Regions from separate parts of the Metabacillus sp. Hm71 genome, predicted to be linked through region 1. Evidence: predicted binding sites of a transcription regulator. Region 1 holds the regulator's gene; the other holds the start of a gene.
The links. The regulator CtsR, encoded in region 1, represses protease genes until heat stress. The targets are predictions, from matches to a motif close to ATGGTCAATAAAGGTCAAACA.
Positions count from the first base shown of each region.

Region 2: a site for CtsR is predicted at 2,418-2,438, ahead of ACSVDH_RS09990 (ATP-dependent Clp protease ATP-binding subunit). Genes of this name have one in related genera too.

Region 1 is NZ_CM200278.1:104,311-108,748, reverse strand. Features, by position in the region: gene mcsB (protein-arginine kinase McsB) at 1-842, opposite strand, end outside; gene mcsA (protein-arginine kinase activator protein McsA) at 845-1,396, opposite strand; gene ACSVDH_RS00560 (CtsR family transcriptional regulator) at 1,412-1,873, opposite strand; gene ACSVDH_RS00555 (MgtC/SapB family protein) at 1,999-2,703, opposite strand; rRNA gene rrf (5S ribosomal RNA) at 2,902-3,017, opposite strand; rRNA gene ACSVDH_RS00545 (23S ribosomal RNA) at 3,171-4,438, opposite strand, start outside.
Region 2 is NZ_CM200278.1:2,125,004-2,129,441, forward strand. Features, by position in the region: gene ACSVDH_RS09990 (ATP-dependent Clp protease ATP-binding subunit) at 47-2,173, opposite strand; gene ACSVDH_RS09995 (YkvI family membrane protein) at 2,597-3,631, shown strand; gene ACSVDH_RS10000 (HAD-IA family hydrolase) at 3,709-4,278, shown strand.

The DNA of each region.
Region 1 (4,438 bases):
CTGTATACCAATGTTCCTAATGATCGGTAAACCCTGTCTTCCAGCTGATGTTGTGAGGAGTTGTATAAATCCTCTCTGGTAGACCTTTCTTGTGTAATTAATTGCTGAACAACACTTATCAAGTCCTCGACAATGTCTTTTTCAGTTTTGCCTAATGTGATTTGGTTGGAAATCTGAAAAATGTTGCCTACAGCTTCACTGCCCTCACCATATATTCCTCTTACAACCAACCCAAGCTGATTAATGGCCGGAATAATTCGATTAATTTTCTGAGTAAGAACTAAAGCCGGTAGATGCATCATAACCGATGCTCTTAAACCAGTCCCTACATTTGTCGGGCAGCTTGTTAAATAGCCTCTATTTTCATCAAAAGCATAATCAACTTCTTGTTCAATCAAATCATCTAACATGTTGGCCATATCCAATGCTTCTTTAAGCTGAAATCCCGGGAATAAACATTGTATGCGAATATGATCCTCTTCGTTTAGCATGATGCTAACTTCTTCGTTTTCAGATAATAAGCATCCTCCGTAAATAGAGTTTTCTGCTAGGTTAGGGCTTATCAAATGCTTTTCCACTAAGACTCTTTTTTGGATGGGCTGCATATCATTCATCTTCAACAGCTCTAAATGACCGATTTTTTGAAAGGTTTTATTTGCATATGTTTTCTCGAAGAAATTTAGAACACTTTGTGCTTCTTCATTTGTAGAAAGTGTCGGAAACTTATACTGCTCCATATTACGAGCTAATCGTATACGGCTGCTTAACACAATATCTGAATCCGGCCCCTCTTGGCTCATCCAAGCACTCATTGCTTTATTCATGAAGTTTTGGAGTGACATAATCATGATCCCTCCTCATAAAGGCCGCTTAATTGTTTTTCAAGGGTTCTAATTTGATCTCTAACCATAGCAGCTTGCTCAAACTCTTCCTGGACAATTAAGTGGTGAATTTTATTTTTCAAATCCTCTATTTGCTTTCGTATATGAATGTCTCCACCGATGCGTTTCGGGATTTTACCAGAGTGGGCTGTATTCCCGCCATGAACACGTCGAAGGATAGGTGTTATATAGTTTTTAAACGTATGATAGCAATTTGAACAGCCTAATCTGCCAACCTTTTTAAATTGCTGAAAGGTCATTTTGCATCGGCTGCACTGAGGAACATCATTTGATGCAAATACATTCTTTTCCTCTGACTTTATGTTTCCAGATTCCATATTTAGCAAACCAGTTAATAAATTATTTAAAGAAAATCCAGGATTAACATTGAACATAAAGAATTCACTATTTTCTTTTGCACAATGCTCACATATATGGACTTCCGTTTTTTCACCATTAATCACTTTTGTAAAGTGAAACGTTGCCGGTCTTTCATTACACTCCTGGCAAATCATCCGTCTCCCCTACTTTCACTTATATTTCAACGAAGTTAACATGGCCTTAACCATTCTTGCCCTAAGCTCATCCCTGTGAGGGAGGTCAATATATAACACTGAACGGTCAATGACACTTAACATTAATTTCGCTTCACGTGCAGAAATTACCTCTTCACTAACAAGTCGACCTATAATGTCTTCAGCAGCGGCCTGTGAAAGGCGATGATCAATTAAGTGTAAGATTTGGTCGAGCAGCTGTGCGTGATTATTTGTTCGAACTTTAATGATTCGAATATAACCGCCTCCGCCACGTTTACTTTCTACAATATAGCCTCTTTCAATCGTAAATCGTGTATTGATAACGTAGTTAATCTGCGAAGGTACACATTGAAATCTATCAGCAATTTCACTTCGTTTAATCTCAACTATTTCTTTCCCGCTACTATCCAGTACCTTTTTTAAGTACTGTTCAATAATGTCTGAAATATTCCTCACTCAACCTCCCCCTCACTGACTTTGACTATATTTGACTTTAATTCAACTATAAAACGAACAGAAAAATTTTTCAACTTTTCTGTTTCATTTTAAATATTGCCAAATTAAGTGAAGGTAAAACCTATTTAAAAGATTTTTTCAATCTCAGGATAGTCCAGTAATAGCTTTTCTAAATCAGTATGAAGAACCGATGAGATATCAATTTCTAATTGATAATAAAATACGACATTTCCCTCCTTATCCCTTCTACAATTTGTCATAATAATTTTATTTGTTGAGATCTCATATGATGATAGTTTTTCAGTTAATTGTTCAATTGTAATGCTGCTCTTGCCTGAATGGAGGGCTACTTTCATTTTGTTCCTTGCTTTATTGACATTCATATATTTTTCTATTCGATTCAAAAATATTAAGCACATTAAAACAATAATTGTAGTAAATAATGCTAAAACATACATACCTGCACCAATCACAAGTCCTAAACCAGCAACAATCCAAATGGAAGCAGCCGTTGTTAATCCTCTTACAGTTGCTCCTTTAACCAAGATTGTACCGCCACCTAAGAAACCTATACCGCTAATAACATAGGAGGGAATTCTTGCTGGATCAAAACGAATATTTTGATTGTTATCTATATAATCTTTGAAACCATAAAGTGAAAGAATCATCATTAAACAAGAGCCTATACCCACTAATAAATGGGTACGAAATCCTGCTGGATGATTATTAAATTCACGCTCCAACCCAATTACCCCACAAAAAACAGCTGCAATAAAGATACGTGCAAACATTATATATGTATCGTGACCTAAGAAATCGAGCATCCCCATTTTTTCTCCTTTTGATTTAGCTAATTATGTGATCTTACTATATGTATACTCAAATGATTGTCTTCAACCACAATTATTGAAAAATATTAAAGGAATATTGTAAAAAGAGAGCATAAAGGAATAAGTTTATATGACTATTACTGGAGATTTTTTAACAACAAAAAAGACCAGTATCTCTACTGATCTTTTTATCCTCTTACCTGGCAACGTCCTACTCTCACAGGGGGAGACCCCCAACTACCATCGGCGCTGAAGAGCTTAACTTCCGTGTTCGGCATGGGAACGGGTGTGACCTCTTCGCTATCGCCACCAGATATATTTTGATGTCGTTTTATAAGCGACAAATACTATTATATTAAGTTTTTGTAAAAAATCAAGATATTTTTTACGTTTATTTTTGAAGAAATGTTCCTTCAAAACTAGATAACGATTATACAATTCAATTACTGAGCTTACGCTTTTCCAAATAGGTTAAGTCCTCGATCGATTAGTATCAGTCAGCTCCACACGTCACCGCGCTTCCACCTCTGACCTATCAACCTGATCATCTTTCAGGGATCTTACGTTACAAAGTAACAGGGAAATCTCATCTTGAGGGGGGCTTCATGCTTAGATGCTTTCAGCACTTATCCCTTCCGCACATAGCTACCCAGCTATGCCTTTGGCAAGACAACTGGTACACCAGCGGTGCGTCCATCCCGGTCCTCTCGTACTAAGGACAGCTCCTCTCAAATTTCCTGCGCCCACGACGGATAGGGACCGAACTGTCTCACGACGTTCTGAACCCAGCTCGCGTACCGCTTTAATGGGCGAACAGCCCAACCCTTGGGACCGACTACAGCCCCAGGATGCGATGAGCCGACATCGAGGTGCCAAACCTCCCCGTCGATGTGGACTCTTGGGGGAGATAAGCCTGTTATCCCCGGGGTAGCTTTTATCCGTTGAGCGATGGCCCTTCCATGCGGAACCACCGGATCACTAAGCCCGACTTTCGTCCCTGCTCGACTTGTAGGTCTCGCAGTCAAGCTCCCTTGTGCCTTTACACTCTGCGAATGATTTCCAACCATTCTGAGGGAACCTTTGGGCGCCTCCGTTACATTTTAGGAGGCGACCGCCCCAGTCAAACTGCCCACCTGACACTGTCTCCCGGCCCGATAAGGGCCGCGGGTTAGAATTTCAATACAGCCAGGGTAGTATCCCACCGACGCCTCCACCGAAGCTGGCGCTCCGGCTTCTCAGGCTCCTACCTATCCTGTACAAGCTGTACCAAAATTCAATATCAGGCTACAGTAAAGCTCCACGGGGTCTTTCCGTCCTGTCGCGGGTAACCTGCATCTTCACAGGTACTATAATTTCACCGAGTCTCTCGTTGAGACAGTGCCCAGATCGTTACGCCTTTCGTGCGGGTCGGAACTTACCCGACAAGGAATTTCGCTACCTTAGGACCGTTATAGTTACGGCCGCCGTTTACTGGGGCTTCAGTTCAAAGCTTCGCTTGCGCTAACCTCTCCCCTTAACCTTCCAGCACCGGGCAGGCGTCAGCCCCTATACTTCGCCTTGCGGCTTCGCAGAGACCTGTGTTTTTGCTAAACAGTCGCCTGGGCCTATTCACTGCGGCTTTTCCGGGCTATTCACCCTAAAAAGCACCCCTTCTCCCGAAGTTACGGGGTCATTTTGCCGAGTTCCTTAACGAGAGTTCTCTCGCTCACCTTAGGATTCTCTCCTCGCCTACCTG
Region 2 (4,438 bases), 2.0 Mb from region 1:
TAAATATAAGGCTGCCTCATCTGAGTGAGACAGCCTTATATTTATTTTACTTTTTAACGATAATTTCATCATTTTCAACATCAACGGTTACACTTGTCACATCCCCTTCATCTAATAGAAGGTCAGTTAGTTCATCCTCAACATGTTCTTGGATGACACGACGAAGCGGCCTTGCACCAAATGTTGGATGGTAGCCTAAAATCGCTAGTTTTTCCTTCGCTTTATCTGTCACTTTTAAGGTAATGTCTTGTTCTGCTAAAACAGAAGCCAATTCATTAAGCATTAATGTAACAATCTTGTTAAGGTCGTCCTTTTTAAGGGAAGAGAATTCAATAATATTATCAAAGCGGTTTAAGAATTCAGGCTTGAAGAAAGATCCTAGTGATTGTAAAAGCTGGCTTTCTTCAACTCCAGTATTTGAGTCCGTTTCGAAGCCTACAGTGATCCGCTTTTCTCCAATCCCTGCATTACTTGTCATAATAATGACGGTGTCCTTGAAGCTTACTGTGCGTCCGCTACTATCAGTGAGACGGCCGTCCTCAAGAATTTGCAGGAACATATGCTGAACATCTGGATGTGCTTTTTCAATTTCATCTAATAAAATGATACTGTAAGGATTTCGGCGAACCTTTTCGGTTAATTGACCTGCTTCATCATGGCCAACATAACCTGGAGGTGAACCGATGATTTTGGAAACAGAATGTTTCTCCATATATTCACTCATGTCAAGACGAATCATAGCATCTTTTGAGCCGAATAACTCTTCAGCCAGTGTTTTAGTTAATTCGGTTTTCCCTACCCCTGTTGGTCCAACAAAGAGGAAGGAACCAATTGGTCTTGTTTTAGACTTTAAGCCTGCGCGGCTTCTTCTAATCGCTTTAGCGACTTTTTTGACTGCATCAGCTTGTCCGATTACTTTTTCCGATAAACGCTTCTCTAAATGCTTCATTTTTGCTTGTTCATTTTCTTGAAGCTTTCCGACAGGTATGCCTGTTTTCTTTTCAATGATTTCTTGAATATCCTCAACATCAACTGTCGGTTTTTCGGAATTTGCTTCTTTGTTTAGTTGAGCCTCGAGACGGTCTTCTTCATCTCTTAACTTAGCAGCTAATTCATAGTGTTCATTTTTTGTTGCTTCTTCTTTTTGTTTAGCCAGCTGTTTTAAACGTTCTTTTATTTGTTCTTTATTAACGTTCGTAATCGCTAAATTCTTTTTAGAACCTGCTTCATCTAATAGGTCAATTGCCTTATCAGGTAAGAAGCGATCTTGAATATAGCGATGGGATAAAGTAACACAAGCATTAATTGCTTCCTCTGAGTATGTTACATGGTGATAATTTTCATACTTCTCTTGAAGTCCTTTTAAAATATTTACAGCTTGCTCAAGGGACGGTTCGTTAACCATTACCGGTTGGAAGCGACGTTCAAGTGCAGCATCCTTTTCAATAGTTCGGTATTCTTTAAGTGTTGTTGCACCAACAACTTGAAGTTCACCACGGGCTAATGCAGGTTTTAAAATATTGCCTGCATCCATTGAACCTTCTGCAGAACCGGCACCTACAAGCTGATGAATTTCATCAATGAATAAAATGATGTTTTTACGCTGTTGAAGCTCCTCAATTAGTTTTTTCATGCGCTCTTCAAATTGACCTCTAATACCTGTGCTTGCAACAAGTGAAGCAACATCTAAAAGATATACTTCTTTATTAGCAAGCTTTGATGGAACAGTGCCATTTGCAATTTTTAAGGCTAGACCTTCAACAACTGCTGTTTTACCAACACCAGGCTCACCGATTAAAACCGGGTTGTTTTTATTACGGCGATTTAAAATTTCGATAACACGGTCAACTTCTTCATCACGGCCAATGACAGGATCAATTAGTCCGGCACGAGCTGCATTTGTTAAGTTGCGGCCAAGGTGATCTAATATTCCTCCGCCGCTTCCTTGTGTTTGCGGCTTAGTACTTGTAAATTGTGAAGCTTGGCTTTGTTGTATTCCTTTAAAGAACTCATCAAATGAAAATGCTGAGAATCCGCTTGAAAATCCTGTAGGAATTGACTGTTTATAGGTTGAATAGCAATCATGACATAATGTTACTTGTTCTCTTTGACTATTAATTTGTACTGTTAAATTGATAGCAGCTTTATTCTTATTACATTTTTCACACATCATTTAAAAAACCCCTTTTCTATAAAGTGAGACTTCTATCAGTGGGGTTTTTCTGCTTCCCCACTGATGGTTAGCAAGACTTATCGGACCTTTACGGAAAGTTATCCCCCACTTATCTTCTTAGCTTCTTTTGAATCTTGAGGTGGGGGGTTATTGCCCGTTAAGATGGGATAAATTTTTTGTAAAGTTCTTTAAATAAGATGCTTTGATGTTTTTTGACCAATGAGTGATAAAGAAAATGGCCATTTGTTTGACCATCTTTGACTATAGTATACTTTGACCTTTTTTGACTTTCAAGTGTTTTGCTTTTAAAAAATATATAGGAATTTTTACCATTATAATCATAGTTTCAAAGAGAAAAGAATCATCCCAGCTTTTCTTCATATAATGATACAAGCTTTGGTAAACTTTAGTGAGGTGTGCTGGATGAAGAAGAAATCTTGGGTTTTTTCCTTTCAGGTTGCAGCAGTATATGTCGGGACTGTAGTTGGAGCGGGATTTGCAACAGGGAGGGAAATCGTTGAATTTTTCACGAAATACGGTGTTTTTGGACTTGCTGGTATTTTGTTAGCCGGATTTCTTTTTATATCTCTTGGGATCAAAATGCTTGTTCTTTCAAAAAGAATAAATGCAGAGTCGTACCAGGATTTAATGACTTTTTTATTTGGGAGAAAGTTCGGGAGCTTTGTTAATCTTTTTATGCTTATCATTCTATTAGGTTTAACTTCAATTATGTTATCTGGTGCTGGTGCGATTTTTTATGAGCAGCTTAATCTTCCCGTAAGAATCGGAGTAATCATAACGATTTTGCTTACAATCGGGGTTATGTTTTTTGGTGTAAACGGGCTATTCAGCGTAAATATAATTGTTGTTCCGATGTTAATATTATTTAGTACCATACTTGCTGTTCGATCGTTTTCTATTGAACCTTTTTTTAACATACCGAGCGAACCAGCTTCGTCTTTTAAATGGATATTGTCTGCTTTTTCATATGCCGCGTTTAACTTGACAATGTCTGCAGCTGTTCTAGTGCCTTTAGCAAATGAGATTCAGGATGAAAAAGTGTTGAAAAGAGGAGGATTTCTTGGCGGACTTCTCTTAACGATTATTTTAATCAGCAGCCATCTGGCATTATCTACATTACCAAATTTAACTCAATATGAAATACCGATGGCTGAAGCTATGAAAACGACGTTTTATGCCTTTTATTTTATCTACATTGCAGTAATTTATGGAGAAGTTTTTACATCGGTTATTGGTAACTTATTTGGACTTGAAAAACAGGTTTTATCTTATATTAATCTACCGCGGATGGTCATTGTGATTGCTATTTTAAGTGCTGCCGCTTTTATTAGTAAGTTTGGTTATAGTTCTTTAATATCGTTATTGTATCCAATTTTCGGCTATATTTGCCTAGGGGTGTTAGCTCTATTAATGTTGAAGAAGGTCCCAAGAAAATAAGTTGAATATGATAAAATGGATATATATTAACAATCTCAAAACCACTAAGAATTTTAACCATTGAAAGGAAGAATATATTGAACATTTTATGGGATTTTGATGGCACTTTGTTTGATACATACCCTGCATTTACAGAAGTTATGTATGAGATATTAAATGGAAAAATACCAAAGGAAGACATTTTAAATCAGCTTAAAGTGTCTGTCTCAAATGCCGCTAAGAATTTTAATCTTACAAATGAAAGCATAGTTGAATTTAGAGAGAAGGATAAATCCTTGTCACCAGAGCATAAGAAACCGTTTCCTTTTGTTGAAGAGGTTTTAAAATATTCCAATGCAAATGTTATTATGACACATAAGCCAAGAGAAGAGGTTCAATTTATTCTCGATTATTATGGCTGGAATCATTATTTTCGTGAAATTGTAGCCGGCGATGATGGTTTTCCAAGGAAACCTAATTCTACGGCCTATCAGTATTTGCATGAAAAATACAGTTTGGATTTAGCAATAGGAGATCGTCTTTTAGATATTATTCCTGCTAAAGAAGTGGGTTTGTATACTTGCTTGTTTCAAAACCAGGAAAAAGGCGCTGATTTTTATTTGGATACTTATGAGGATTTTTTTAATATTGTAAAGCTACATACATAAACACTATTCGAAATATTGAAAAATTCAAAAAAATACTCTTGATTCTAGTTAAAACCTGCCAATTATCGCTTTATCACTCATTTACGGTCATAATAAGCTGTTTTTCAATGGAAAAGGTATTATTAAACGGTATTTCACATATTTATTTAAGAAATCAGCT